Regions from separate parts of the Bradyrhizobium sp. 157 genome, predicted to be linked through region 2. Evidence: riboswitches for the same ligand, from Rfam matches in the RefSeq annotation. Region 2 holds a riboswitch; the other holds the start of a gene.
What was found. Region 2 has a riboswitch for cobalamin ahead of IVA95_RS20605 (TonB-dependent receptor). Riboswitches for the same ligand answer to the same signal wherever they lie in the genome.
Positions count from the first base shown of each region.

Region 1: another riboswitch for cobalamin. It lies ahead of metE (5-methyltetrahydropteroyltriglutamate--homocysteine S-methyltransferase); the one in region 2 lies ahead of IVA95_RS20605 (TonB-dependent receptor).

Region 1 is NZ_JADPKF010000086.1:23,170-38,087, reverse strand. It holds gene IVA95_RS23200 (ABC transporter ATP-binding protein) at 1-199, shown strand, start outside; gene IVA95_RS23195 (ABC transporter permease) at 183-956, shown strand; gene IVA95_RS23190 (ABC transporter substrate-binding protein) at 990-2,012, shown strand; gene IVA95_RS23185 (CoA transferase) at 2,067-3,332, shown strand; gene IVA95_RS23180 (citryl-CoA lyase) at 3,388-4,215, shown strand; gene IVA95_RS23175 (SMP-30/gluconolactonase/LRE family protein) at 4,212-5,108, shown strand; gene IVA95_RS23170 (GNAT family N-acetyltransferase) at 5,274-6,143, opposite strand; partial or broken gene IVA95_RS23165 (EAL domain-containing response regulator) at 6,816-8,030, shown strand; gene IVA95_RS23160 (4Fe-4S binding protein) at 8,566-8,769, shown strand; gene IVA95_RS23155 (hypothetical protein) at 9,550-9,765, shown strand; cobalamin riboswitch at 9,855-10,055, shown strand; partial or broken gene metE (5-methyltetrahydropteroyltriglutamate--homocysteine S-methyltransferase) at 10,153-12,467, shown strand; partial or broken gene IVA95_RS23145 (reverse transcriptase domain-containing protein) at 14,071-14,454, shown strand; gene IVA95_RS23140 (hypothetical protein) at 14,451-14,630, shown strand; gene IVA95_RS23135 (cytochrome-c peroxidase) at 14,648-14,918, opposite strand, start outside.
Region 2 is NZ_JADPKF010000077.1:214,973-229,890, forward strand. It holds gene soxC (sulfite dehydrogenase) at 1-128, shown strand, start outside; gene IVA95_RS20545 (cytochrome c) at 112-786, shown strand; gene soxX (sulfur oxidation c-type cytochrome SoxX) at 844-1,164, shown strand; gene soxY (thiosulfate oxidation carrier protein SoxY) at 1,209-1,703, shown strand; gene soxZ (thiosulfate oxidation carrier complex protein SoxZ) at 1,725-2,036, shown strand; gene soxA (sulfur oxidation c-type cytochrome SoxA) at 2,033-2,899, shown strand; gene IVA95_RS20570 (hypothetical protein) at 2,908-3,213, shown strand; gene soxB (thiosulfohydrolase SoxB) at 3,240-4,988, shown strand; gene IVA95_RS20580 (hypothetical protein) at 5,003-5,446, shown strand; gene IVA95_RS20585 (MBL fold metallo-hydrolase) at 5,699-6,739, shown strand; gene IVA95_RS20590 (ABC transporter substrate-binding protein) at 6,828-7,661, opposite strand; gene IVA95_RS20595 (ABC transporter ATP-binding protein) at 7,661-8,443, opposite strand; gene IVA95_RS20600 (iron ABC transporter permease) at 8,440-9,483, opposite strand; cobalamin riboswitch at 9,618-9,816, shown strand; gene IVA95_RS20605 (TonB-dependent receptor) at 9,928-12,210, shown strand; gene IVA95_RS20610 (hypothetical protein) at 12,404-12,643, shown strand; gene IVA95_RS20615 (hypothetical protein) at 12,650-12,937, shown strand; gene IVA95_RS20620 (hypothetical protein) at 12,968-13,210, opposite strand; gene IVA95_RS20625 (hypothetical protein) at 13,561-14,844, opposite strand.

The sequences.
Region 1 (14,918 bases), on a different contig from region 2:
GGCCATCACGCTGGCGGACCGCGTCGTTGTGATGTCTGCCGGTCCCGCCAGCCGCATGGTTGCCGACGTCAGGATCACGCTGCCTCGTCCGCGCGATGTTTCTGCGCTGCAGACCACCGACGAATTCGTCGCGCTCTATCGTGAAATCTGGTCGCTGCTCGGCGCCGAAGTGGAGAAAAGCTATGTCACGCAGGGGTAGGGTCGCTCTCACGCAGTTCGCCATCGTCCTTGGCCTGATCCTGATCTGGGAATTGGGCGTGTGGGCCGGACTGATCGATTCCTTCTTCTTTCCGGCACCTTCGACACTTGTCGCAAGGATCGGGGAGTGGATGTCGACGGCGGACTTTTGGACCGATATTGGCATAACATTGCTGGAGACGGTCCTGTCGTTCCTGGCTGGCATCGGGATCGGCACAGCACTTGGTATCTGGCTGGGCTTAAGCCCGTTCGCTGCCGAAGTCGTTCAGCCCTTTATCAAGATGTTCAATGCAATCCCGCGGATCTTGCTTGGACCCATTTTCGTCATCTGGTTCGGATTGGGCCTCACCTCCAAGGTTGCGCTCGGCGTCACGCTGGTTCTATTCGTCGCATTCTTTAACACGTTCCAGGGCGTCCGCGAGGTCAATCCGGTCGTGCTGGCGAATGCCCGCCTGCTGCGTGCATCGAAGTCGTCCCTGCTACGGCACGTCTACCTGCCGTCCGCCACGACCTGGATTCTGTCGAGCCTGCGGGTGTCCGTCGGCATGGCCGTGATGGGAGCCGTGGTCGCCGAATATCTCGGCTCGTCCGCAGGATTGGGGCACTTAATTGCGCAGGCCGAAGGCGTCCTCGATGCGACCGGAGTGTTCGCAGGAATTATCGTTCTCTCCGCCTTCGTCGTTGTCCTCGATGCCATCGTCGACTGCGCGGAAAAGCGGCTCCTGGTCTGGCGGCCGGCGCCTGCGCACGAAAGCTGATCGTACGCTCTCCCATCAATCATGGAGGTTCGCATGCACGTTTCCATAAGACTGACGCCGGTCGTGGCGCTGGCCGCATTCTCGGTCATTTTGGCGCATGCCACCGAGCCCGAGAAAACAAAGTTGAAGATCGCCGTGGGGTCACAGATCCTCAACTATATGCCTGTCGAACTTGGAGTGAAGCTTGGCTCCTTTAAGGAAGAAGGCCTTGACGTTACCGTCGAGAATTTCCAGGCCGGTGGTTCAAAGGCTCTGCAGGCCCTGATCGGCGGCTCCGTCGACGGGACTATCGGCTTTTACGACCACACCATTCAGATGCAGGCGCAGGGTAAGCAAATTTCCTGCGTGTTCCTGCTGAATGACATTCCCGGCGTCCTGCTCGGTGTCCGCAGCGACCTCGCCGACAAGGTCAGAACCGGCGCCGACCTGAAGGGTCTCAGGCTCGGGATCACGGCGCCGGGGTCATCGACGGAGACTATGGCGCGTTACTACATCAAGAAATCAGGATTGGGTCCACGCGATGTCAACATCATTGCCGTCGGCAGCGGCGCACCGGGCATGGTGGCGCTTGAGGCCATGAACGTTGATGCCCTGGTCTATTTCGATCCCATCGCGACGGTTCTCGCGCGCAAGAAGAGCGCGACAGCGCTGTTCGATGCGCGCACGATCGAAGGCTCAAAGCAGGCCTTCGGCGGATCCTATCCGACCGCGTGTCTCTACCTTCAGCAGTCTTTCATCGACAAAAATCCAGAAACGGTCCAGCGCCTGGTCAACGCCTTGCTCAAAACTCACCGCTGGATCAACGCAACGCCGACGGAGCAGCTCGTCGATGCGATTCCTCCTGGTTACAAGACTGACAATCGCGAGGTGAATATCGAAATCATGAACGCATCGAAAGCGCTCTTCTCGCCAACCGGGCAGATGGACATTGAGGCGGCCAAGGTCCCGCTGGCTGTCCTGAGCGACTTTGATCCAAAAATCGCTGCCGCAAAGATCGACCTGAACAAAACCTTCACCAATCGCTTCGCGGAACGCGCCGCACAACAACTGAAATAGCTGCCCGCAGGCCAAGCCCTCACCATCGGATCACCTAAAGGAAGGCGTCTTCAGATGTCTCTGCCGCTCACCGGCATCCGCGTCCTGGACCTGTCGAACGTGTTGGCCGGTCCGTTCTGCGGTTATCATCTCGCGCGTCTTGGCGCGGAGGTCATCAAAGTCGAAAATCCGAACGGCGGCGACCTCGCGCGGCGCCTCGGCGCCGATCCGAAAAGGGCAGAGCGCCTGCAGGGCCTCTCTTTTGTCGCGGTGAACGCCGGCAAGCAATCCGTGGCGCTGGACTTGAAGTCGGAATCGGGCCGCGAGGTATTCTTGCGACTCGTCAAGGAAGCCGATGTGGTGCTCGAAAACTTCCGGCCGAAGGTGATGGAACGGCTTAGCCTGGGCTTTGATGTGCTCAGCAGGCAGAACCCGCGTCTCGTCTACTGCGCGATCTCCGGCTTTGGGCAGAGCGGGCCGTGGTCCGCCCGTCCAGCCTATGACCAGATCGTTCAAGGTCTGTCTGGTGCTATGAGCGTCACTGGCGATACGGCCTCGGCTCCCCTGCGCACGGGCTTTCCGATCTCGGACACGATTGCGGGACTGACTGCTGCCTTTGCCATCGCCGCAGCTCTGGTCGAACAGCGGCATAGCGGCCGCGGTCGGTTCATTGACGTGTCCCTGCTCGAAGCCACCGTTGCAGCGATGGGATGGGTCGTCTCCAACCACCTGAACGCTGGTGTCGAGCCGCAGCCCATCGGCAACGAGAACTTCACCGCGGCTCCCTCCGGCACGTTCCGCACCGCAACAGGCCCGCTGAACATTTCCGCCAACGAGCAGAAGCAGTACCAAGCCCTATGTGACCTGATTGGCCGACCGGACCTGAAGACCGATCCGCGCTTTGCTGGGCGCGAGATGCGCAAGGTCAATCGCGCAGCGCTGAACACGGAGTTGAACAAGGCGTTGAGTTGCAAGCCCGCTGACGAATGGGAGGCCCAAATGAATCTGGCTGGAGTCCCCGCAGGCTGCGTGCTGACGGTCTCGCAAGTTTTGCAGCAGCCACAGCTCCTCGAGCGCGGATTCGTCGAGACTTTGGCCCCAGAACAACACGGTGCGCAGCCGTTACGAATCACGCGGCCGGGCTTCCGGCTGGATGAGGAGTTTTCGGTGCCTTCACCACCTGCGACGCTCGGAGCAGACACCGAGCGATGGCTGCAGCGGCTCGGCTATTCGTATGCGGAGGTCGAGCAACTGGTCTCAAGCCGGGCCGTCGGGACGCCAAAGCGAGGAGAGGCTGATTTCCTGCCCGTCCGCGTAGCCGCGGACGGACCAATATCATGATATTCGACGGCTTGCGGCGGTTGGCAATCGGCAGGTTGAAGGGGCCGAACCGGAAATGAGCGAAGAAGAATTGCGACAGCAAGCGGCCCGTTGGTGGCGAACCTCCATCTGCGATATCGCGCCCGGTCGCATCGCCTATCGGGGTTATCCAATCGAAGATTTGATCGGCCGGATTTCCTTTCCCGCCATGATCTGGCTGATGTTGCGCGACGATCTGCCGACGCCAGCGCAGGAGCGGCTGCTGCAAGCTGCGCTGGTCGCGTCCGTTGACCACGGTCCGCACGCGCCCTCCATCGCAATTGCGCAGATGGCGGTGAGCTGCGGGCTGCCCCTGAACGGTGCGATGGCCTCCGCAATCAATACGCTCGATGACGTGCACGGCGGAGCAGGGGAGCAGGCGGTCGAACTCTACGAAGATGTGCTGCGGAGGCGCGATGGCCTAGAGATCGGCGAGGCCGCGGCCGCCGCAATCGACCATTTCACCGCAAGGCGCGGCAAATATCTGCCCGGCTTCGGCCACCGGTTTCATCCGGTCGACCCGCGCGCGGCACCGCTATTGGCGCTGGTGGATGGCGCAGGTGCTGAGGGCAGTGTCAGCGGCGACTATGCCAAGGCCGCCCGCGCGATCGAGCGCGTGATGCAGCAGCGCAAGGGCAAACTCATCCCAATGAACATTGATGGCGCGACCGCGGTCATTTACGGAGAGCTCGGCTTCGCGCCTTCGCTGGCGCGCGGCGTCTTCTGCCTGTCGCGCGCGGTCGGAATCCTGGCCCACGCCTGGGAACAGACCAGGCGCAAGGATCGTAACAAGGGACCGATGCCCAAGCAGTTTGGCTACAAATATGAGGGCCAGCCGCGCCGCACGCTGGGAGGCGCGTCATGATGTATCTCGACAAGTCGCCTCAGCTGGTTGAGACCCGCGTGTTCTCGTCGATGCCGGCGGAATTTCGTCGCCCGGGTGTTTCCTCGAAATGGGCGGATGCCAACCGCGGGGGCCATCCGGTGGATTGTTTCATCGAGGGGCCGTCGTTCAAGTCCGGGAATCTCTACGTCGTCGATATCCCCTTCGGCCGCATTTTCCGGATTTCGCCCGACGGCATCTGGTCTCTGATAATCGAATATGACGGCTGGCCGAATGGTCTGAAGATCGCACCTGATGGCCGGGTGCTGGTGGCCGACTACATGAACGGCCTCATGGAGCTCGATCCGCAGCGGGGTACTATCAGGCCGCTTCTGGGGCACCGCAATTCCGAGTCCTTCAGAGGCTGCAACGACCTTCATATCGCGACCAACGGCGGCATCTATTTAACCGATCAGGGGCAAACTGGATTGCACGATCCGACAGGCCGGGTGTTCCGACTGTGCCCTGACGGCCGGCTCGATTGCCTGATTTCGAACGGGCCTAGCCCGAACGGGCTGGTGCTCAGTCCCGACGAGGCCGTGTTGTTCGTTGCAATGACGCGCGACAACAGCATCTGGCGCGTGCCGCTGATGCGTGACGGCGGGGTTGCGAAGGTGGGACGGTTCAGCTTGTTCTTCGGGACCAGCGGTCCTGACGGGCTGACGATGGATCAAAAAGGGCGGCTCTTTGTCGCGCATGCCTCCCTCGGCCACGTCTTCGTCATGGCGCCGAACGGCGAAACGATCGCCCGCATCAAGTCCTGCGCTGGGGCGACCTGCACGAACCTCGTATTGGAGGCGGCAAACGGCACATTGCTCATTACGGAATCCTCTACCGGATCAGTGTTGATGGCTGATCTCGCTCACCTTCCTTGAACGTTCGCCAGCAGGAGTGACAAGGTGGTACCGAATCCTTCACGCGACGGTCCACCGAATCAAGATGCAGGAAGGAGCCCGGTAGATGATTGGCTTGCCAGTTGCCAAGGCATTGTGCTTGGCGACGAATGGATCGCATTTGTGTGCGGTGATCCGAAACTGGAGTCAGTAAGCAGCACTGTGTGGAAAGCGCGAAAGTACGACTGGGCTATCGTTCGTAAGGCTGGGTCGGGCTTCGCCCGCAACGGGCCGCCGCCGACCTGGCTTCGCGCCTTTTAGCCGGGCAGGTTTCGGCTCGCGGTCCACGAGCCTTGAGAAGACCATCGTATCGCTTCGCACCATGAAGAACGATTTGATGGCTGATATCTTGAACGTTCCCGCCAAGAAAGTCGAAGAGGTAACCGCTCGCAGTGGGAGTAAGCACCGCATCAGCGTCGAGGTTCTCCGATCATCCTCGAGCAACCGCGACGCACGCGTTGGAGCGTTCGTTTTGAGAACCAACAAGCAGCAGGGTTTGCTGCTTTGAAAGTCTTTACTGATAGGCCCAGGAGCGCTTTTAACTGTGTGGAGCAGAGGTCGCAGTACTGTCATAGCGCTCTTGCGCGCGCGCAATCCTCCAACCCGATATCCCCTCTCCTCGTAGAAACGGCGTACCCGTTCTAAGGCCGGATAGCCATCCGGGGGCAACGCAACCTCAATCATCTGCCAGCCTCGGCGCTTCGCCTCCGAATGTACCGCCTCGAGCAGATGCCGACCGTGGTCAGAGCTTCGGAAGTCGCAAGAAATCCATAGCTCCTGAAGCACACCGTACGCTCCGGCTGCTCTCACGGCCTGTACGGCCGAGATGGCAGCGACCCCTACAATCCGCCCCGTGGCTTGTTCTTCGATGACAAAAATGAAGCCCTCTTCGGGATCCTGAATCAGGCGCAAAGCAGCCTGCTTCGCGCCTTCAAGGCTGAACTCTGGTCCGGGGCCACCTAATTCAGAAAGTAGCTTTCCGACGGCTTCTGCGATCGCGTTCTCATCTCCTGGCACGCCTTTGCGCAAAGCCGTGCCCCCGTGGGGCAGGCCTTGCGCTTCAGCGCCAACACGAACACCCGTCACGTTAGTCCCTCCAGTCCTTCTTGAGGATATCCATGTTCAAAAGGATGCAGAAAACGCAACTGAGAGCAACTATCAAGCTCGATAGGGAATAGGACGTCCGCCCTCGCTATAAGCAACAGAGGTGAGGTAAGTGCAAGCTGTTGCCGTTCTCAGAATCGACTGCGGCTTGACCTGCTGCGAACTCATGATGGACTTCCTTCGATTAGAAAGGAAATCCATGAGACGGCACATTCGCGCGTGGGCAGGCCGGCCATGCCGATCAAACATTTCGTAAGAGCGATTGCCGATCACCACTCACGAGCGAATCGATTCAGTAGATCTTGCAGCATGATAATCGCCGTGCCATAGGGCGCATCAGCTCGGCGCGTCCGAAGGTGAGATTCCCCACACTCGTGTGCGTCACTCGTACAAAGTTGCGCGAGGCGGGACAGGTATCATACGCGTGCGCCCGACAAAATCGTCTGAACAACATCGCGAAAGATTTTGCACGCTAATGCACTATCTTAAGCTTACCTCGAAGAACCGAAAGATAATGGCAAGCACAGCTTGTTTTGGACCTTCGCTCCTCGTTTAAGGGACCGTCACGGAACGGGAGTGGTTGCGATGGAGCATGGGCAGGCCGAACTGGTCGGAGGGAAACCTGTAATCTTCGGACAGCGTAAGGTGCGGCCGCGAGCGTGCGTGGCCGTCGGCAAGCGGCATCTGCGCGCCTTTCTTCGGGATGTGCTGGAGGATATGGGGTTTGTTATCAGCGAATGCGGGACTGCTGACGAGCTGCCGCACGTACTCGGCACGGACTTCCCTGATCTGATCCTGCTCGGCATTGGCTCGGATCGCATCGAGCCTGGACGATTGCTCGAGATACTCGTACGCGAAGGATTTGCAGGCGGAGTGCTGGCGTTCGGCGCCCGCGAGTCGATCATCATGACGGCAGTGCAGCAGGTCGGGGGCGAATATGGACTTGCTATGCTGCCGCCGCTGAGGACGCCGTTTGCAGCCGAGACGCTGCGCGTTCGGGTCGCCATGCTCTTGCCCAGAGAGCCGGCGCCCCGTCCCGCGGTCCATGTCGGGGAAGCCTTACACGCTGGCTGGCTTGAGCTCTGGTATGAGCCGAAGTTTGACGCGTGTACCCTCAGCCGCCGCGGCGCCGAGGCGCTTGTGCGAATGCGGCACCCGACCTAGGGCGTTGTTCCACCGGCCTATTTCATCCCGGAGGCTCACGATCCGCATTTTAGGGAGTTGTCGCAGTTCGTGATCGACCGCGCGATCAAGGATTGGCAGTATCTTCTGGAGCAGCAAACTTCAATCGATCTCTCCATCAATCTCCCGGCAGCATTCCTGATTGACCCGCAGGCGGTACGCGATCTCTGTCAGCGCATGCCGTCGCACCCCGCTTTCGGCGGCTTGACGATTGAAATCGAGAGCGAGGAAGCGATCGAGAACCTAGATCTCCTGATCGAGGTCGCGCGTGAGGTTCGCTTTCACAACATTGGCCTTGCAATCGACAATGTCGGCGCCAATTGGCCGCAGTTGATGGGGGTGGAAAAATTCCCGTTCATGAAATTAAAAGTGGACCGGCAGTACGTCGCCGGTTGCGGAAATGGGCCCCTGAAGCGAACGGTGTGCCGCCATATCGTCGATCTAGCCAAAGAGTACAGTGTGCGCACCGTCGCCGCAGGTGTGGAGAGCCACGCCGACCTGATCGCTGTGACCGAACTCGGCTTCGACCTTGCGCAGGGCCATCTGTTCGGAAAGGCCATGCCGCTGAAGCAATTTGCACAGTCATCTTTCAGCCCTGTTCCACTTCGTCCAAAATAGTTGCATGAGGAGTGGCTGAGCACAGCCAGGCAAAGCGTACCAGCGCTCGCCCGCGCCGCCATGCCTACTCGGCACCAGGCATGCGGCTGACTGCAATTAAATCGGTCACTTTGCAAAGCCAGTATCGCTCCTCCCGGCGCAACTTCATTTCCCTCCGAAGCGACGCCGAAGCTTGTTGTAGCACAAACCCGTTTTGGCAAGCCTCCAGCGAGTCAATCCGCGGAGTTAACGTTGTAGCCGTGAGCGAGGCTTGCACAAAACCTCCAGTCAGGGCGTGTGACCGGAGGTTTGCCGAGATCCGGCGTAGACGTGCGTCGGCTCGCGGCTTTTAGTCGCGCCGCCGGTTTCGGAATCGTCGAGCGTCGCTTGGCTCCGCGCTGCCGTGCCAGACAAACCGACGGAAGCTCGCAGCGCGACTGGCTCTCGGAGTAGGGCCCGAGGGCTCGCAAATTGCCCATCATTGAGCGCGTCTGTGTTTGGCACGGCATTTGAAAGGGATCGCCAATGGCATCGCTCGCCTAAGGAATCGGAAGGCATGGCTTACAAGATCGTCGCTTCGCAATGCACCGTTTGTGGGGCATGTGAGTTCGAGTGTCCCAACGCGGCGATCAGCCTCAAGCGCGACATTTACGTTATCGATGCCAAAAAGTGTACGGAGTGCGCGGGCCATTGCGACACGCCGCAATGCGCGGTCGTCTGTCCGGTGCCTGACACCTGTGTCCCGTCTAAAACAGCATAAGCAGCCCGCGTCCAGAAGGCTTCACCGCTCGATTTCGCGAACGAAGTAGTAGATGTCGAGCTTGAGGAGGCCGCCGACCGCATGGGGCGCATCGAGGTCGATCAACATCGTTATGACTTAAGGCGCTGATCTTCTCCGAGAAGCCCTCGAAGGGCTCTGTCAGAGGACACCGTTAAATTTGTCTCGAATAAGGACGAGGCCGCCTCGATGCTCCAGTCGCCGCGTCGAGGCTTATCGTCGCTGGCTGACGAGCCAAGGCGAGGTGGACGGGGCGTCAAATATCACAAGATCGATTTGCAGGATATCTAAAGCGACGTCACGGCCGAAGCCGAAGAGGCGGTCTCCTCGCGCGACGAGATCGGTCCGGAGATCCTGAAGACGTACGAGAAGCTCGGCATCCGCTTCCGTGCACGAGTGCATGGAGCGTAGAGTCATAGCACGATCCCGCCGCCCGCCCTCTCGCCGCTTACTCCAGTTTCGCAAGTCAGCGTGCATCCTGAGGTCCGGAACTGTTCCTGCGATGTCGCGCAGGCCAACGTCCAGGCTGCACTACTCCCCAAGCGGCGACGGAAACAACGAAGGCGCGCGCCAAAGTCGCTCAGCACGTGAGTGCCTGGCGCACCGAGGAGATCATCTTGACCAACGCCACGGAGGCGATCGAGCTCGCGGCTCGTCGCGGGGTCAGCCGAACACAGGCAGTCCGACCTGATCATCCGTTCGATCCTGGAGTAATCCGGCCTTTGCAATTCCTCAGAGCCTCATGGCACTGTGATCAAACGGATGCCGGCCGAGGATGATCGCAACTTCCTTACGGACGAGTTCGAGAAGCTGCTGACGGAAAAGACCAGGCTTTGTCGCGATCACGCAGATGTCGAAGCGCCCGGCGCGTTCGTTCTGCTCGCGGAGCTCATCCGACTACGCGAACAGGGTGTTGAGCGGACGCATTCACAAGCGGAGCCTCCACAGATCCACGCGTTTTCACCAGGCCGGGAGTAAGACCGTTGTAGCCTACCTAGTACAGCTCGCAATCGCTTGGGCAATATCGCAGCGACACTCCAGTAGGTTGACGGATCGATCCTCGTGCGCATAATGCCAGCCGTCGTGGTCTCCGGATTTCGTTTGATCCGGAGCTAAGAGGGAAGCCGGTGCAATGCCGGCGCTGCCCCCGCAACTGTAAGCGGCGAGCCGCTGTCCAACGAAGTCACTGAAGCCATGCGGCTTCGGGAAGGCCGGACAGCAGCGACGACCCGCGAGCCCGGAGACCTGCCTCGATTATATCGTCCACGGGCGGGGTGTCCCGGTGTGCGCCAAGCAGCTGTCGCTCACGCGATATTCGCTGCATGCGTCCGCCATGGCCTTTGCCCCAATCATGGCGTCTGAGCTATGTCTATTCTTTCGCTTCCCGTTGCCACACTGGGGATGTCACGCATCGGCCCACGACGCGAACTCAAATTCGCGCTCAAGAGCTACTTGGCGGGAAACTCCAGCGAAGCCGAGCTCCTCGAGGCGGGGAGTAAACTTCGTGCCGCTAATTGGGCACGGCAGAAATCCCGCGGTGCGACCGTCATTCCTTCGAATGACTTCTCGTTTTACGACCATGTGCTCGATACCAGCGTAACGGTCGGCGCCATTCCCGACGTCTACGGCTGGACCGAAGGTCCTGTGTCGCTCAAGACCTACGTCACCATGGCGCGTGGCGCTCAGGACGGTGGTCACGCTCAGCATGGGCCTGGAGTAGCCGCACAGGAAATGACGAAGTGGTTCGATACCAACTACCACTACATGGTGCCGGAATTTCACCAGGATCAGATCTTTAAGTATTCCTCTCGAAAGCCGATCGAGGAATATGAGGAGGCAAAAAGCCTCGGCTACCGAACGCGCCCCGTCCTAGTTGGCCCAGTCACTTTCCTGAAGCTCGGCAAAAGCGCAGATCCCGCATTCAATCCGCTGTCGCTGCTTGACCGGCTCCTCGCAGTCTATGTCGATGTCCTCCGCGAACTAGCCTCGCGCGGTGCTGAATGGGTTCAGCTCGACGAGCCATGCCTAGTGACGGACGTCGACGAAGCGTCGCGGGCGGCTGTCCGCCGGGCCTATGCTCATTTCGCAGAGGTTGTGCCGGCCCTTAAAATCATGCTGGCCACTTATTTCGGCGCTATCGGCGACAATCTTGAAACAGCCTTGGCCTTGCCCGTTGCCGGGCTTCATGTCGATCTGGTTCGGGCACCCGACCAGTTGGACGCAATTGTCGCCACAGCCCGCAGAGATCTCGTGGTCTCGCTAGGCGTCGTTGATGGTCGCAACGTCTGGCGCTCCAATCTTGCGGCGCTGCTCGACCAATTGCCCCTATGGTCAAAAAGCTGGGCAGGGACCGTGTTCAGATTGCTCCTTCCTGCTCGCTGCTTCATGTTCCGATCGACATTGAGCTAGAGACCGATCTCGATCCCAATCTGAAGACGTGGCTGGCGTTCTCAGTTCAGAAGATCAAGGAACTTTCGATATTGGGCAAAGCGCTGGCCGGCCATGCTGCCGAGGTGGCCGATGAACTTGCGCTTTCGGAGGACGCAGCCGTGACCCGCGAAACATCGCCCGAGATCCACAATGCGAATGTCGCCGGACGAATGGCCGCGATCGACGATAGCATGCGTCGCCGTCGCAGTGCGTTCACCCAGCGTGCCGACGTCCAGCGCGTCGCGTTCGCATTGCCGATGTTTCCAACGACAACCATCGGATCCTTCCCGCAAACGGTCGACGTCCGGAATGCGCGTGCGGCTCATGCGCGGGGAGCGCTGAATGACGCGCAGTACGAGCAGCTTCTGAAAGCGGAGACAGCCCGTACCGTGCAGTGGCAGGAAGATATCGACCTGGACGTGCTCGTACACGGTGAGTTCGAGCGCAATGACATGGTTCAATACTTTGCCGAGCAGCTGTTGGGATTCGCTTTCACCAAGCACGGCTGGGTTCAGTCTTATGGGTCGCGGTACGTTCGCCCGCCTATCCTGTTCGGAGATGTTTCCCGGCCGAAGCCGATGACCGTTGAATGGTGGCGCTATGCGCAGTCTCTGACCAAGAAACCCGTCAAGGCTATGCTGACCGGACCGGTGACGATCCTGAACTGGTCGTTTGTCCGCGACGACATCTCGCGGAGCGAGACATGCCGTCAGATCGCTCTTGCGATCCGAGATGAGGTCATCGACCTTGAGGCGGCTGGAGCGACCATGATCCAGATCGACGAGGCTGCGTTGCGGGAGGGATTGCCGCTACGCAAATCGCAGTGGAGGAACTATCTCGATTGGGCAGTGGACAGCTTCCGCGTTTGCTCCTCCGCTGTCGCCGACGGAACTCAGATCCATACCCACATGTGTTATTCCGAGTTCAACGAAATCATCGATGCGTTCGCAGCAATGGATGCTGACGTCATTTCAATCGAGAGGTCGCGTTCTAAGATGGAATTGCTCGAGGCCTTCAAGAGCTACTAATATCCCAATGAGATCGGGCCCGGCGTCTACGACATTCATTCACCGCGCATTCCCGCAGCGGCGGAAATCAAGCAGCTGATTGTGTTGGCGCGGCAGCGAGTTTCCGATCGGCAGCTCTGGATCAATCCCGACTGCGGACTGAAAACTCGAAGATGGGAGGAGGTGCGTCCCGCGCTCATCAATATGGTGGCCGCCGCACGCGAGTTGCGGGCTGAGCCATGATGGTGCGGAGCGTTTCGCCAACGCGTTTGTGAATAAGATGCACGCGCTTTGGGGGCTTACGATGTCCTTGCGAGCTCCCAAAGTTCCCAGCGCCTGGGAATCCGGCCGGCGCCGGCGGAGGCGGTCGCATACAGCTGGCGACAAGCTCGGTTTTCGATCCGACGGCGGACAGCGTGCCGGCGATGCCCGATCCGGTCACATATTCCGAAGTCATTAACGCTCGACGCGAAGCACAGCGCTATTTTTCATTTATCCATCGCGTGGATGCGTCCCATCACAACAATCTATTTTACCTCCCTTACGGAATGTCATACGAAATTGGCGCCTTGGCACGCTCTTCCGGAAGATAATCGAGCGTTGTTGGTGTTTGGGGGTGCCAAATGCTGCTGCGCGACGGCAAACTGTCGCTTGTGTTTCAGGGCACGGCAGCCAAACCGCTTGCGCAAAGGATCCCAGCTCAATCAAGGCACTGCCTGCCAACCGGACAGCGGGCGAGTGGTGGACAAGTCGCGAAGTTTCCGACAGGAGCGGAAGGCAAGCGGCTCCAGATTTCGCGCGGAGTGATATCCGCTTCTCGTTGTTTGACGGCGAATGCCCTCGCCGTAAATCGATCGCCGGTAGTCCTCCCTACCGACGAAAGCTGGTGCGATGCGTAAAGCAGCGTTGTTCCTGCGTGACTATCGCCCGGCCTCCCGAGGAGGCCGGGCGTTTTTTTGTGGTGCGCCCAGCATGGGCGCACTCTTATGGGTGAAAGTCCCGTCGCGAGTTGATCACAACGAGCGAAGCGAAGCGCAACTGCACGAGGGTGACCGAGTGTGGGCGTGGAGCGAAGCTGCGGGCCAATGAACAAGAACCGGATAGAAGGCGTTGCCGAACAGGGTGAGCGGGCCACAAACCGCGAAACTCGTGATCAAGGGGAAGCGGCGTAGATCCGGCGGTCGTGCAGTGAAGGAGTGCGTTCTTACCTGGGGAGATCTCGCCTTGTGCCTGAAAGGGGCAACGGTGTCGAGCCGGAGCGAGAAGTCAGCCGAGGTTGTAGTCGCCGGCGGTAGAGTCGGAAGGCTGAACGGTGGGCGAAGAACCAAACGAGAAGGAGTGTTCAATACCGTGCCGAGGTGGCAAGCATCGCATCAGATGTCTGCGCAAGCAGGGCGGTCCGGGGTATGACGCGGTGAAGCCCCGTGTGGCTCGGGCAGCGATGAAGCTCGCCGCCCGCGGCATGGATCGGAGAGCCAGGGTCAGGGCTGCTTCTGGCGGCGCTGACGAGAGAGAACCTGCAACGCGCGATCAAGCGGGTGCGGGCCAACAAAGGCGCAGCTGGTGGGGACGGTCTGCACATTGACCAGACCGTCGCACATCTGCGTACGGCGTGGCGGGCGATCCGCGAGCACCTATTGTCGGGGACATACCGGCCCAGTCCGGTACGACGGGTGACGATCCCCAAGCCTGACGGTGGCGAGCGCGAGCTTGGCATTCGGACGGTGACGGATCGTTGGATCCAGCAGGCGCTGCTGCAGGTGCTGCAGCCCATTTTTGATCCGACCTTCGCGAGCACAGCTACGGCTTCCGGCCCGGTCGAAGCGCGCATGATGCCGTCCTCGCGGCGCAGTCATACGTGCAATCGGGTCGCCGGATCGTGGTGGATGTGGACCTGGAAAAGTTCTTTGACCCGGTCAATCACGACATCCTCATCGACCGCTTTCAGAAACGGATCGGGGACACCGGAGTCATCCGGCTGATCCGGGCGTATCTGAACAGCGGAATCATGGACGATGGCGTGGTCCAGACGCGTACGATGGGGACGCCGCAAGGCGGGCCGCTATCGCCGCTGCTGGCCAATGTCCTGCTCGATGAAGTGGACAAGGCGCTGGAACATCGGGGCCATTGCTTCGTGCGTTACGCCGACGATGCGAACGTCTACGTTCGCAGCCGCCGGGCGGACCGGGTGATGGGCTGCTTCGGCGGCTCTACGGCAAGCTGCGCTTGACGGTCAACGAGACCAAAAGCGCAGTGGCCAGTGTGTTCGGTCGCAAGTTCCTGGGCTACAGCTTCTGGCCAGGTCCGGGCGGCGCGATCAAACGCAAGGTCGCCGACAAGCCGCTGAGGACGTGTGCGGGACGCCGGGTTCTTGCGTCGCATCTGTTACTATTCGGCAAGGCATGAAGCTGGTGCTGTTAATCCTATCTGTCTATTGAAGGCTTTGGCGTCGTGTTGGTACGGGTGGGTAGTATCGGATACTCGATCTTAGGTAGGCGCCCGGTTAGCGAATTCAGAAACGCGACAATGTCGTTTTCTTCCCCATCACTAAGCTTGGCGCCGAGCTGGATTTCACTCATCAGGGCGACAGCTTGCTTCAGGCTCCAAACCTGGCCCGAATGGAAGTAAGGGGCTCGCAACGCGACGTTCCGCAACGGCGCCGCGCGGAAGACATATTCGTCGCCGACCGCCTTG
Region 2 (14,918 bases):
GTTACGTGCAGCCTACAATCGCACAACTGCGCGCACAGCGCGGCTCAAACTCGGTCTACCACAACAATTCGATCCAGACCTGGCAGGTCAAGCCCGACGGAAGCGTCTTCAATGTACAGCTCGCGTAAGATTTGCCTGCCGATCATGGCCATCCTGCTTGCCTGCGCCGCAAGCCTCGCCGGCGCGGCCGAACCCGGCTCGTTCGGTTACGGCAGCGTCGCGACGCCGGCGCAGATCGCCGGATGGGACATCGACGTGCGCGGCGAGGACGGAACGGGCCTCCCGCCCGGCAAGGGCACCGTCGACAGGGGCGCGGAGGTTTATGCCGAACAATGCGCTGCGTGCCATGGAACCTTCGGCGAAGGCGAAGGCCGGTTTCCGAAGCTGGTGGGCGGCGTCGGATCGCTCCGGGACGAGCGCCCGGAGCCGACGGTCGGCAGCTACTGGCCGTTCGCCCCGACCCTGTGGGACTATATTAACCGCGCCATGCCGATGCAGGCGCCGCACACATTGTCAGCGGATGACGTTTATGCTTTGACCGCCTATATTCTGAACCTGAACGATCTCGTTCCCCATGAATTCGTTGCCGATCGCAACAGCTTGCCGAAAGTCAAAATGCGCAATCGCGACAATTTCATCTGGGCCGACCCGCGCCCCGATACGATGGCAAAACCCTGCATGAACGATTGCGTTAACGCCGCCGATGTCAGGATATCATCGACGGCCGAGGGCAGGAATCTGACGCCGCGCACGACCGGGCCGCTTGATACGATGCAACCGAAGTAGAATACGGAAACGCCTGTGACCGATCGTTCCCCGACGAAATCCGCAAAGCTTCCGGCGCTGGCGCTGCTCGTCACTCTGGCGTCCGCGGGCACCGCGCACGCGCAGTCCGCGGTGGATGAAGGCCGCAAGCTTGCGTTCGATCGCTCGAAGGGCAATTGCCTGACCTGTCATGTCATCAAGGGCGGCAATCTTCCCGGCACGATCGGGCCCGAGTTGGTCGACATCAAGAGCAAATACCCCAATCGCGAGGACCTCGTCGCCATCATCAACGACGAAACCCTGCGCAATCCGCTGACCGTGATGCCTCCGTTCGGCCGAAACCGGATCCTGACCGAAAAGGAAATCAACGCGGTGGTGGATTTCCTGCAGACGCTGTGACGCAAGTTTGAGACGTGCTGGCGCACGCTTTAGGAGATTTTTCGATGAATACGACTGACGTCAGATTTTCCGCCACCCGGCGCCTGATCCTGCAAGGCGCCGGCGTGTTGACGCTGATCGGCCTTGGCATTGTGCCCTTTGATGTCACGAAGGCACTCGCCGCGGCCAACGACAAATATCCGGAAGAGGCGTTCAAGGCCAAGAGCGAGGCCGATGCGATCAAGGCGCTCTACGGCAAGACGCCGGAGCCTTCGGACAAGGTCAAGATGGACGCTCCCGAAATCGCGGAGAATGGCGCCGTCGTTCCGATCTCGGTCTCCACAACTCTTGCAGACGTGACTTCGATCTCGTTCCTGGTCAGCGAAAATCCGGTCGCGCTGGTGGCGTCCTACAAGATCCCTGCAGGCACACTCCCAAGTGTTTCCAACCGCATCAAGATGGCGCGAACCAGCAACGTCGTCGTGGTCGTGGAAGCCGGCGGCAAGCTCTACAGCGCAAACAAGGAAGTCAAAGTCACCGTCGGCGGCTGCGGCGGCTAACGGGTACCGGGAGAGAATTTCATGGCATCGACCATTCGCGTGCGCGCCACTTCGAGCGGCGAGACCACTGAGGTGCAGGTGCTGATCCAGCACCCAATGGATTCCGGCTTCGTCAAGGATTCGAAGGGCGAGCTCATTCCAGCACATTTCATCCAGCAGCTCACCTTCGAGCATGACGGCAAGAAGGTGTTCGCGGCCGACTGGGGCGGCGGCGTCTCCAAGGATCCTTACGTCAAGTTCGCGTTCAAGGGCGCCAAGAAGGGCGACGAGCTGAAGATCAGTTGGGTCGACAACAAGGGCGCGACCGATACCACCACGGCGAAGATCCAATGAAGCTGCGATCCGCGATCTTTCTGGCGTCCGCCGCGATTGTGCTGGCCGCGCTGACGCTGGCGGGCGCGCCGCCGTTGGCAGCCAACGACAAGATCGATCCTGTCGCCGACGCCAAGGCGTTCCAGAAGTTCTTCCGAGACAAATTTCCCAAGGTAAAGTTCGAGGACTTCGTCAACGGTCCCTATTCGATGGACGAGGACCTCTACCGGCAGTGGCAGGAGAAGGAGCAATTCCCGCCCTACGAGTTCTCGCTCGAAATGGGCAAGGAAATGTTCTCCAAGCCGTTCAAGAACGGCAAGACCTATGCCGACTGCTTCCCGAACGGCGGCATCGGCATCCGCCAGAACTACCCCTACTTCGACGAGAAGGAAGGCAAGGTCATTACGCTTGAATTGGCCTTGAACCGCTGCCGGGAGGCCAATGGCGAACCGCCCTATTCCTACGTAAAGGACGAAATGGCGGCGTTGACCGCCTACATGGCCTTCACCTCGCGCGGCAAGCCGATGGACATCAAGATTCCGAACGATCCGCGCGCGCTCGCGGCTTACGAAAACGGCAAGGAATATTTCTACACGCGGCGCGGCCAGCTCAACTTCTCCTGCGCCACCTGCCACGTGCAGAGCCCGGGCGAGCGTATCCGCGCCGAGGTCCTGGCGCCCGCGCTTGGCATCGTTAATGCGATGCCGATCTACCGCTCGGAATGGAGCGGCATGGGCACCACCAGCCGGCGCTTCACCACCTGCAATAGCCAGATCCGCGCCGTGCCGCTCAGCCCGCAGGACGATGAATATCGCAACGTCGAATACTACCTGTCCTATGTCAGCAACGGGCTGCCGATTTCAGGTCCGGGAGCGCGGCCATGAGGAACATGATGCAGAAATCCGCATTGGTTCTGGCGCTGCTCGCCGCGGGCGCCATGTCCGCGCTCGCCGCGGGCTCCGAGAACGAATTCAAGGCGGCCTATGCCGCGGCTGAAGCCGCCAACAAGGAGGCCGGCAAGCTACGCAACCAATGGACGACCACGGCGAACACGCTGGTGGCGGCGAAAAAGGCGGCGGACGCCGGCGATTTCGACAAAGCCACCGCGTCGGCCAAGGAAGCCGAGGCGCTGGCCAAAGCTTCGATCTTCCAGGCCACCAGCGAGAAGACCCGCTGGAGGGATCTGGAAATACGCTGAAGCTGTTACGACGCGCGGAGACACGCATGACTATCCGCCGCCGGGATTTTTTGACGTTGGCAGGCGCCGCCACACTGGCAGGCAGCCTGCCGCGGCTGACGCGCGGCGCCGACAATGGCGGCGTCTACGATCTCGAACGCTTTGGCAATGCCCGAATCCTGCATATCACCGATACCCATGCCCAGCTTCGGCCGGTGTTCTTCCGCGAGCCGAGCGTCAATCTCGGCGTCGGACCGATGCAGGGCAACCCGCCGCATTTGGTCGGACGCGCCTTCCTCGATCGCTTCGGCATCCGCCCCGACAGCGCCGATGCTTATGCCTTTACCTTTATCGAATTCGAGAAGGCCGCCGGCCGGTTCGGCAAGCTCGGCGGCTTTGCGCATCTGAAGACATTGATCGATCGGATGCGCAGCGAGGTCGCCGCCGGACGCTCCCTGCTGCTCGACGGCGGTGATCTCTGGCAAGGCACCGGCCTCGCCAACACCATGCGGGGCGCCGACATGGTAGACGCCGCCAACCTGCTCGGCATCGAGGCGATGACCGGCCATTGGGAATTTACCTATGGCGAGAAGGCGCTGCGCGCCAACCTTGAACGCTTCAAGGGCGAATTCCTGGCGCAGAATGTCTTCCTGACAGAGGAAGCCGCCTTCAACGACGCCAAGGCATTCGACCCTGCATCGGGGCGCGTGTTCAAGCCATCCATCATCAAGGAGATCGGCGGGCGTAGCATCGCCGTAATCGGACAGGCGTTCCCCTACGTGCCGATCGCCCATCCGAAGCGCTTTACGCCGGACTGGAAGTTCGGCATCCGCGACGAGGAGCTGCAGAAACTCGTCGATACCCATCGTAACGACGACAAGGTCGACGCCGTCATTCTGCTCTCGCACAACGGCATGGATGTCGACCTCAAGCTCGCCAGCCGCGTCACCGGCATCGACGTCATCCTCGGCGGACATACGCATGACGCCGTGCCGCAGCCGATTGCCGTCACCAACGCAGGCGGCACCACGCTCGTCACCAATGCCGGCTCGAACGGCAAGTTTCTCGCGGTGTTGGACCTCGACATCGGCAGGGGCAAGATCAAGGATGTGCGCTACCGGCTGCTGCCGGTGTTTTCCGAATTGCTGAAGCCCGATCCGGCGATGCAGGCGCTGATCGACAAGATCCGCGAGCCGTATGCGGCCACGTTCAACGAGAAGATCGCATCCGCCGACCGCCTGCTCTATCGCCGCGGCAATTTCAGCGGCACCATGGATCAACTGATCTGCGACGCGCTGCTCGGCGAATTGAACGCGGAGATCGCGCTGTCGCCGGGTTTTCGCTGGGGCACCACGGCGCTGGCGGGCCAGCCGCTGACGATGGAGGACGTGATGGCGCAGACCGCCGTCAGCTATCCGGAGACCTACGTCCAGACCATGACCGGCGGCCAGATCAAGGACGTGCTGGAAGACATCTGCGACAATCTCTTCAACACCGATCCCTATTACCAGCAGGGCGGTGACATGGTCCGTGTCGGCGGGCTCGCCTACACCTGCACGCCAACTGAAACCGTGGGAAAACGGATTTCCGAACTCAAGCTCGACAATGGCCGCGCGCTCGAAGCCGGCAAGAGCTACAAGGTAGCGGGCTGGGCCTCCGTCAACGAGCAGACCGGCGCGCCGATCTGGGATGTCGTCGTCAAGCATCTGAGGTCGGGCAAGCCGCCCAACCGCTCGCTTCCGGGCGTGACGCTGAAAGGCGTTGAAGGCAATCCGGGCATTGCGGGACAGGCATGACGGGCTTTTCGACCATGCTTCGCGCAACTACCGCGGCGCTTCTGATCGCAGCCGCCGCGCCCGATGCCCGCGCCCAGCAGGCGCCGCTGCAGGACAAGCCCTTCGCCGAGCACAAAATCGTGCTGCAGCTTTCCGACAACGATCCGCGCAAGCAGGGCCTCGTGCTCAGCGTCGCCAGCAACCTGATGAAGCATTACGACCCCGACAAGGTCGCGATCGAGGTCGTCGCGTTCGGCCCCGGCGTCGACCTGCTGCGCCCGGAAAACCCCAACCGCAAGATGGTCGAGAGCCTGGTCGCGCAAGGCGCGCGTTTCGACGTCTGCCTCAACACCGTCGATACGCTCGAACGCGAGCACGGCAAACGGCCGGAATTCATCGCCGCGGCAACGCCGGTGCAGGTCGGGGTGGCGCAGATTCTTTTTCTGACGGAGAATGGGTACACGCTGGTGCGGCCGTGACCGTCGTTGCGAGCCAACGGGTCGCGCGAATGCGCGCCCGATGACAGGCTCCGCGAAGCAATCCATCTATCCCCGGGCGGAAATATGGATTGCTTCGTCGCTTCGCTCCTCGCAATGACGGGGATAGGACTTCATTTCACGCCCGGGGATTTTGTGTGATCATTTCGCGCGTGGTACAATGAAGGAACTGCAGGAGCAGGGCTGGAGCTATATCCGCCCTGATCCGATCTGAATTAACACGGGCGGTCAGCCATGATCTTTCGTCAACTCTTCGACAGTGTCTCCGGCACCTACAGCTACCTGCTGGCGAGCCGCGCCGGCGGCGAGGCGTTGATCCTCGATCCCGTACTGGAAAAGGCCGATCGTTACTGCCAATTGCTGCGCGAGCTCGATCTGCGGCTGGTGAAGGCGGTCGATACCCATCTGCATGCCGACCACATTACGGGCCTCGGCGAACTGCGCGACCGCACCCAGTGCATCACCATCATGGGCGAGCAAAGCAAGGCCGACGTAGTGTCGATGCGGGTTTCCGACGGCGACAAGCTGACGATCGAGGGGCTGAGCCTGGATGTCATGTACACGCCCGGCCACACCGACGATTCCTACAGTTATTTGATGGGCGACCGCGTATTCACCGGCGACACGCTGTTGATCCGCGGCACCGGCCGCACCGACTTCCAGAACGGCTCTTCCCGTGCGCAATATGAATCGATCTTCAACCGGCTTCTGAAACTGCCGGATGAAACCATGGTATTCCCGGCCCATGACTACAAGGGCGACACGGTTTCCACCATCGGCGAGGAGAGGCGCTACAATCCCCGGCTGCAGGTGCGTAACGTCGACGAATATATTGAGCTGATGGCGAACCTGAAGCTACCGAACCCGAAGATGATGGACGTCGCGGTGCCCGCCAACATGCATGTCGGGCTGCACCAGGAGGAGCTTGCCAAGCAGGGACTCGCGCTCTCTGCCCGCGACGCGATCAACATTCTCGGCCGGCCCGATATCCTCTTGGTCGATTTGCGCGAGACCAGCGAGCGCGCCAAGCACGGCACGATCTCGGGCGCGCTGCACGCGCCCTACCCCGGCATCGCCGAGAGCCTCAAGCCCGGCGGCATGCTGCGCGAAGTCGCCGCCGCCACCGGCCGCCGGGTGGTGTTCTTCTGCGCCTTCGGCGAACGCTCCGCGATGGCGGTTGCCGCGGCCAAGAACGCGGGACTAGCCAACACCGCCCATATCGAAGGCGGCCTCGACGCGTGGAAGAAGGTCGGCGGCCCGGTGGTGCAAGGGTAACAGTCCGTAGCCCGGATGGAGCGAAGCGCAATCCGGGAATCTTTTCGCGGCATCCCGGATTGCGCTTCGCTTCATCCGGGCTACGAATTTACTTTCCCACCCGCTTCAACTCCGCGGTCAGCGCATCGAGCGCATCGGCCAGCATCACGCCGCCGCATTCGGTCAGCCGCTCCGGAATCACGATGCGCCGCTCCGGCGGGTAGAAGCGCTCCAGCGCCGGATGGACCAGAAACGCCTGACCGTCATCGCGCGCATAATTGCCGGCGTTCGAAACCACTATGAAGTCGGGCCTCAAGGACACGATCGCCTCCAGCGAGGCAAATCCGCCGAAGGTAAAGCCGAGATCGCCAGCGGCGCTGCGCAGCCCGACTTCGCTCAGCAGCGAGCCGAGAAAGCTGTCGCTGCCCGCCACCCAGCCGCGCCGCGACAGCGGCAGCACGCGATAATGCCGCTCGGCGGCGGCACGGCGGGCGCGCGCTAGCGCGGCGTCGAGCCGCGCGATTTCGGCAGCCGCGCGATCGGGGTGCCCGGTCATGTCGCCGACTTCGCGGATCTGCGCTCGGGCTTCGTCGAGGTTTCGCGGCACGGCGAGCTCGGCAAGATGAAGCCCCTTCGCCTTCAACAGCTCCCGCGTCGAGCGCTTATCAAACGCGCTGGCGATGACCAGGTCCGGCTTGAGCAGCAGCACGTCCTCGGCCGCGCCTGATAATACCGGATAGCGGCTGATGTCACCCGCCTGCGATTGCCAGCCGTCGCGTGCGAAGCGGCTGAGGCCCAAAATCTGCTCGGGGTCGGCCAACGTCAGCAGCAACTGATCGCTGCAGACATTCATCGACACCATACGCGGAGGGCTGGCTGCGAATACTGCGCCGCCTGACATCGCCAATGCGGCGATCGCAACAAGAACGCCGAACCGTCGCATCAGATATCCGCCCAGGGCACGATCACCGCCTCGCGCTGATATTCCGCGCGGTAGGCGCTGATCCGAAATACGTCCGCCATCACCTGCTCCGATAACGCCTCGCTCGGTGTGCCCCGCGACACTAGATTGCCTTCCTTCAGCACCAGCACATGGTCGGCAAACCGCGCAGCGAGGCCTAAATCGTGCGTCACCACGATGACCAGCACGCCCTTGTCCGCGGTCGCGCGCAAGTTCCTCATGACATCGATCTGGTGGCGGGGGTCGAGCGAGGCGGTCGGCTCGTCGGCCAGAATGATCGGCGCTTCCACCGCCAGCGCGCGCGCCAACGCGACGCGGCTGCGTTCGCCGCCGGATAATTCGGTGACGCGGCGATCGCTGAATTCCATCACGTCGACCGCCTGCATCGCGCGCAGCACGGCCTCGGCATCCCTGGGCGACAGCCGCGCCGGATCGGTTGCGCCATGCGGGTAACGCCCGAGCGCCACGATATCGCGCGCCGGCAGCGGCCAATGCACGAGATGCCCCTGCGGCAGATAGCCGAAACGTTTGGCGCGCTCGCGCAGCGGCAGCGAGGCCAGCGCATCGCCGCCGATCGTGATCTCGCCTTCGGAGGGGATCAGCCCGGCTAGCGCGCGCAGCAGCGTGGTTTTGCCAGCGCCATTCGGGCCGACCAGCGCCACCAGGTGTCCCGCCGACAGCGCCAGCGAAACGTCCTTCAGCACGACGCGGCCGGCGAGCCGCACGCCGAGTCTCCTTGCGATCAGCAGCGCAGCCTCACTCATGCGACGCCCCCGCCGAGCGCGCGGCGTTCGCGCATGATCAGATAGAGAAAGAACGGCACGCCGATGATCGAGGTCAGCACGCCGACCTTGATGTCAGAGGTCGAGGGAATGATGCGCACCGCAATATCGGCGGCGAGCAGCAGCGCCGAGCCCGCGAGCGCGCTCGGCACCAACAGCCGCCCGGGATCGTGGCCGATCAGGGGCCGCATCAGATGCGGCGCGACCAGGCCGATGAAACCAATAGTGCCGGTAACCGCGACCGCGCCGCCAACACCGAGCGCAACGCCCGAAATCACGAACAGCCGTAGACGCCCCACATCGACGCCGAGGCTTTGCGCGGTTTCTTCGCCCAGGCTGAGCGCGCGAAAAGCGTGGCGCTGGCTGAACAGCATGACCGCGCCGGCAATGATGAAGGGAAACGCGAGCATGACATGCTGAAAGCTGCGGTCCTCCAGCGAGCCCAATAGCCAGAACGCGATCTCCAGCACCACGAAGGGGTTACTGGAGAGGTTCATCACCAGCGCGGTGGCAGCGCCCGCAAAGCTCGAAATCGCCAGTCCGGACAGAATGAGGATCAGCAGACCCGCATTGCGGCCGGCGATCGAGAGCAGCACGAACACCGAAGCGAATGCCGCGATGATCGCGGCGACCGGCAGCGCATAGGAGCGCACGTCGGCCAACCCGAGCGCGATCACCAGCACCGCGCCGAACGCCGCTGATTGCGGCGCGCCGAATAGCGAAGGCGAGGCCAGCGGATTGCGCAGCAAGCCCTGCAGCGACGCGCCCGACAGCCCGAGGATGGCGCCGATCGCCAGCGCCAGCAGCGTGCGGGGCAGGCGGATTTCCCGCACGATCACCTGCGCCACCTCGCTGCCGCCACCGAACAGCGCTTGCGCCACCGCAAGGGGCGACAGCCGCACCGGCCCGATGCCGAGCGAGATCAGCATCAGGAGCACAACAAGGGCAGCAAGCGCCGCGGTCGCGCCGATCCGCCGGCGCGCGGCGTCCTCATTGGTCAGGGCTACGGCTTCAACACTCATCGATCGTCCTAAAGCAGGTTTACTCGCCCCGGTACAGGTGGCGGGCAGGCGTGCTCATGCGGCAAAAATAGCGCACTCGTCCAGTGAGGATCGCGGGACGCCCCGGGGCGCATTGACTCGGACTTTGACAAACTTCTACCATAGTTCCCGACGGTTCCCGTTTTGGGGATCAAAAGGGAATGCGGTGCGGGGAAATCCCCCAATTCCGCGGCTGCCCCCGCAACTGTAAGCGGCGAATCCTTCGTCACATGCCACTGGGCACTCGGTCCTGGGAAGGCGACGATGGGTAACGACCCGCGAGCCAGGAGACCTGCCGTCAGCCGTGGTCACACGCGAAGATGTCGGTCGGGGAGTACAGACATTAGCTTCACCTGAGCTGCTCAAAGCACATGGTGAGACTTGGTTCGCTGTGACGTGCCACTGACGTCATACCGAGGTTAAACCATGTCTTCCACCACCACAGTCGCGAAGCGGCAGCGCCGCTTCTGGCTTGCCTCCAGTTTCCTGGTGCCCATCATTTCCCTTGGCATATCCGGCGCGCAGGCGCAGCAGAGGCCATCGGAGCAGTTGCCGCCGATCGAGGTAACCTCGCCCACCGATCCGAACCGGACTCGCGCAAAACCGACCTACAATGAAACGTCGACCTCGCGCCGCGTCGTGCCGGCGGCGGTGCCGTCGACCGGCGGAAGACCCGCAGCAGGGATCGGCTCGAACACCGCATCCCAGAGCGTCTCGCAAGGCGCGGACGGCAGCGGCGGCCGCCAGTTTTCAGGAATCGTCGGCTCGGCGTCGACCATTATTACCGCCGAAGAGATCGCGCACTCACCGGCTCAAACGCTGCAGGAAATCATCGCGCAAACGCCCGGCGTGCAGCTGACCAGCCTGTTTGGTGGCGTCAACGGCGCCAAGACCAGCGTCGACCTGCGCGGATTCGGCGCTTTCGCGACCTCAAATACGCTGGTGCTCATCAATGGCCGAAGGCTCAACGACATCGACATGGCCGGTGTCGATTTTTCGACCATTCCGCGCGACTCGATCGAGCGCATTGAAATCACCCGCGGCAACAGCGGCGCAGTGCTGTATGGCGACAACGCGGTCGGCGGCGTCATCAATATCGTCCTGAAGAACGGCGTCGGCGGTCCACCTGTTGCCATGCGCGCAGAGGCCGGTATCGGCTCCTTCAACCAGCGCATGGCCTCGGTTTCGACGGCGCTGAATTCGGGACCATGGTCGACCTCATTCTACGGCAACGCAATCAAGTCCGACGGCTATCGCGAAAACAACGCGCTCGACCAGCGCAACGGGATCGGCAATCTCAATTACACCACTCCCGATCTCAAGGCCTTCCTGACGGTGACCGGCGACGACCAAAAGCTCGGACTCCCCGGTGGCCGCATCGTCGATCCCTCGATTGGCGTCAACGAACTGGTCACGAACCGCCGCGGCGCCGCCACCCCATTCGATTATGGCAATCAGCAGGGCGCCAGCGCTACTGCCGGTTTTACAAGAACCCTGTGGAACGGAGCCGAACTCATTGTTGATGGCGGCGTCAGAGACAAGAAAACGCAAAGCGGATTCTTCGGAGCGATACCGTTTGCGTCGCCATTTCCGAGTTTCTCCTCCACCTATAACGACGCATCATTGCAGACTTGGTCGATCACGCCACGATTGAGCATCAAGAACTCGATCCTCGGGGTGCCCTCACAGATCCTGACCGGTATCGATTATTACGATGCGACGTTCCGCCAGGACCGCGGGGCGTTCAAGGGTCTTGCGCCGACCCACATCTACGATCTGTCGCAGCAGATGCTGGCCGGCTACTGGCAGCACACGGTAGGCCTGTTGCCGACGACCGACTTCTCCTATGGCGCCAGGATTCAAAACACCAGCCTGAGCGCCCGGGATCGGTTCGACGCCAACGCACCCGGTTGCGCCATGTTCTTTAATTGCGGCGATCAAGCCTCCCCGCTGGACAGCAACGAGACGCAATACGCCTTGCACGTGGGCCTTGAGCACCGACTCAACAACACATTCTCGGTGTTTGGCCGCGCCGCGCGCGCGTTCCGTACTCCGACCGTCGATGAACGCGTCTCCAGCGGCCCTTTCTTCGTTCCGGGCACCTTTCAGTTGAAAACCCAGACCTCGCACGACGTCGAAGGGGGTTTTCGCGTCAACGCCGGCGCATTCCAGATGCAATCGAGCATCTACAACATGGACCTCGAGAACGAGATCCATTTCATCCCGGCGCTGTTCTACAACGTGAACCTCGGTCCAACCCGCCGCTACGGCTCCGAGACCAGCGCGTCGCTGCGTGTCAGTGACAGCCTGTCGCTGCGGGCGGGCGCGGCCTACACGCGTGCTGTCTTCCGCGAAGGGCCGTTCGCCGGCAACGACGTGCCACTGGTTTCCCGCTACACAGCCATGGGCGGCGTGACCTGGAATATCTGGCAGAACTACCTGGTGTTCGATGCCACACTCCGCGCCTGGAGCGAGCGCTTCATGGACAATGACCAGGCGAACACCCAGCGCCGCATCCCGGCCGACGCCACTGTCGATCTGAAATTGAGCGGCGCCTACGATCGCTTCTTCTGGTCGGTGGGCGTGAACAACCTGTTCAACGCGCTCTATTACGACTACGCCATCGCGAGCTCGTTCACGCCGGGCCGCTTCGCGGCCTATCCACTGCCCGGCCGCACCTTCATGGTGAAGGCCGGCGCGACGTTCTGACCGACATTAGCCGGTTCGGCTTGCTGCCGGACCGGCCCCGACGTGCCGTGTTCCCCGCCAACCTTCATATCAAGGCAGATTCTGTCAGAAACTGCGCCGTTTTCGACCGAAAATAACGTCCTCTGCACGCCGATCCGTGGTAAATGGGCCACAGACCGCTCGACGATATCAGTCGTGATTTCAGAGGTATGACATGAATGATGAGCCGAAGAGCGCCGCCGAGCTGAAAGAAATGAGGCTCAACCGCAAGCGCGCCCAGGAAGTCGACGGCATCAAGGCGATGGCCGAGATCGCGGCTGCCGATATCGCGATCCGCAAGCGAACCGAGAAGCTGCGCGCGCTGCGTCTGGCAAAGGAAGCGGCCGACCGTGCAAATCCGCCGGAAGCGAAGGTCAAAGGCAAGACCAAGGCCAGGATTGCGAAAAGAGGCTGACCTGAAATGACGAAAGCGGATCGCGATCGCGCCCAGGCGCGCTTCGACAAGGCGGCCAAGGCAGTTCAGGACGCAAAGTCCGGCAAGGCCGAACGCGACGCAGCGGCGAAAGCCGTGCTCGACAATATGGCGAAGCTGAAGGCATTGCGGCTCGCGCGCGAAGCAGCCGAGCCGAAAAGTGTGCCCGCCGCGAAGGCCGCAAAGGCGCGCAGCAGCACAAAGCGGCCCGACGAGAAGCCGGTGGCCCTGTCCGAGTGGCTGGCGGGCCAGCAGAACGGCGGACGGCGAACCTGAGATCGGCCGATCGAGCTCAAAGATCCGGCGTTACGCCGGCCCCGGCCAGTCGATCATCGATCGCGTCTTGTTCTCGGCATCGTAAACCTGCACCTGAAGCATCTGGAAGCGGTTCTTCAACGCCATGCCCGCTTCCTCAGCCGCCTCCACCGTATCGTGATGCGACTTGAAGTGGCCATCCACGACCAGCGAATAACCGGCGGTCGGTGCCTTGTCGGCGCGGAGGATCTTGCGCTGCTGCGGTTCATCGAGCGCAATGCGGGGCTTCTTCATACTGGCTCCATGTGAGGCCCTTCGGGCTGAAAGCCGCAAAAAGGGCGGGAAAAATCGTTTGACCGGCGCTAGGATGCCGTCCGGACGCGATTAGATTGAGGTCATGCCGTTACCCTGAGTCGGCATGCAGCGCAAACGCCGATTGATCCGGCGAAGGCGTCACTTTGGTGAAATCATATGGGCGGAAAAGGCAGGAAGAGCAGCGAGCCTCCGAAACCAGGCGAGGACAAACCGAAGAAGCCGCGGCGCACGCCGGTTGAGGAGGAGGACCACGAGGACGGCGACATCGCCACGCCGAAGCGGGACCGTCATGACCCTGATGATGAACCGTTGTAGCTGTATAAAAATTCTCATCGCCCGGTCGAGCCGGGCGATGACGAGCTGTGTTGGTAGAAGCCTTCGCTTTCAATCACCCGAATACTCGCTGCATCGAGCAGATGCGCGCCAAAGCCGCCGCGCGCTAGTTTGATCGCCAGCTTCGGCGAAGCCAGCAGCAAGGCTGTGGTCATCGCCAGCGGCACGGCGCTGATCCAGTCCGATTGCACCGGTGTGAGTTCTTCGTTGCTGCCGGCATAGGGCCCGCGCGCCGCAGCGAGATGCAAACATTCCCTGAGAATGTCGCGCCGCGTTCCGCCGCGCGCCCCACATCCGAGCAACGCCTGCATCGCCAGGTGCGTGAGCACGCCCTCGCGGCTTTCGGGCACCGGAGCCGGCGTCTCGCCCAGCGAGATCAGAAGCAAAAGTCCGACGAGATCGACGCCGGAGCGATAGGCATTCATCGGCTCGACCAGCCGCGGATTGCAATCGATCAGCAATGGCGCGGTATCGACCTCCGGCATGATGTAATCGACCGACAGCGCGCCGTGCCAATCGAGCGCCCGGCCGATCTGTTCGACATAAGCGCGAACGACCGGCCGGTTCACGCTCTGCTTGATCGCCTCGCCGCCGCCAACGCCCGCCGCGATCTGCCGATAGGCATGAAAGCCGAGCATCCGGCTACGGCAAAACACCGATTGCGCCTTCTCGGTGATGCCTGCGACGAGGTCTTGCACCAGCACCTCACCGGCCAATGCGTCGCCGCCGCCGAGATCGTGCAGCGCGCGCATCAGATCGTCCGCGCCGTGCACGAACCAGATGCCGCGGCTTGCGGTGCCGACAGAAGTCTTCACGACGGTCGGAAAGCGAATCGCATCGCGCACCCCTTGCGCGGATTGCACGATGTGCGTCGGCGGCTGCGGCAATCCCAACCGATCGAGCAGCCGGCTGAAGCCGGTCTTGCTATGCGCCTCGCGATAGCTCTCGAAGTCCGGCAGCGCGATCCCGGCGCGGCCTTCGATGCGCTGCGCGACCCGTGCAAACAAAAATCCCTGCTCATGCGTCGGCAGCAGCACGTCGAACTTCCCGTCGGCCAGTCGCCGCTCGACGAACGCCAGATAACCGGCGGGATCGTCCCGCAGTCCAGGGCAGCGGTGAAATTTGCGGACGAAGCGCGAGAACCGCGATAGGCACCAGGGCGAGGGATCGCAGACCTCGACGTGGTGGCCCGAAAGACCGAGAATCGTAATTGCCTCGCGGGCCGAGGTCGAGGAACCTTCGGAGACCAGTACCCGGAGTGGTTTTGCGGGATCAGGCATGCCGGATCATTGCCGCGTAGACCCGCCTTTGTCTCCCGATTTAATGCGGCATTCGCGCGCCTCGCCCTGCCCTG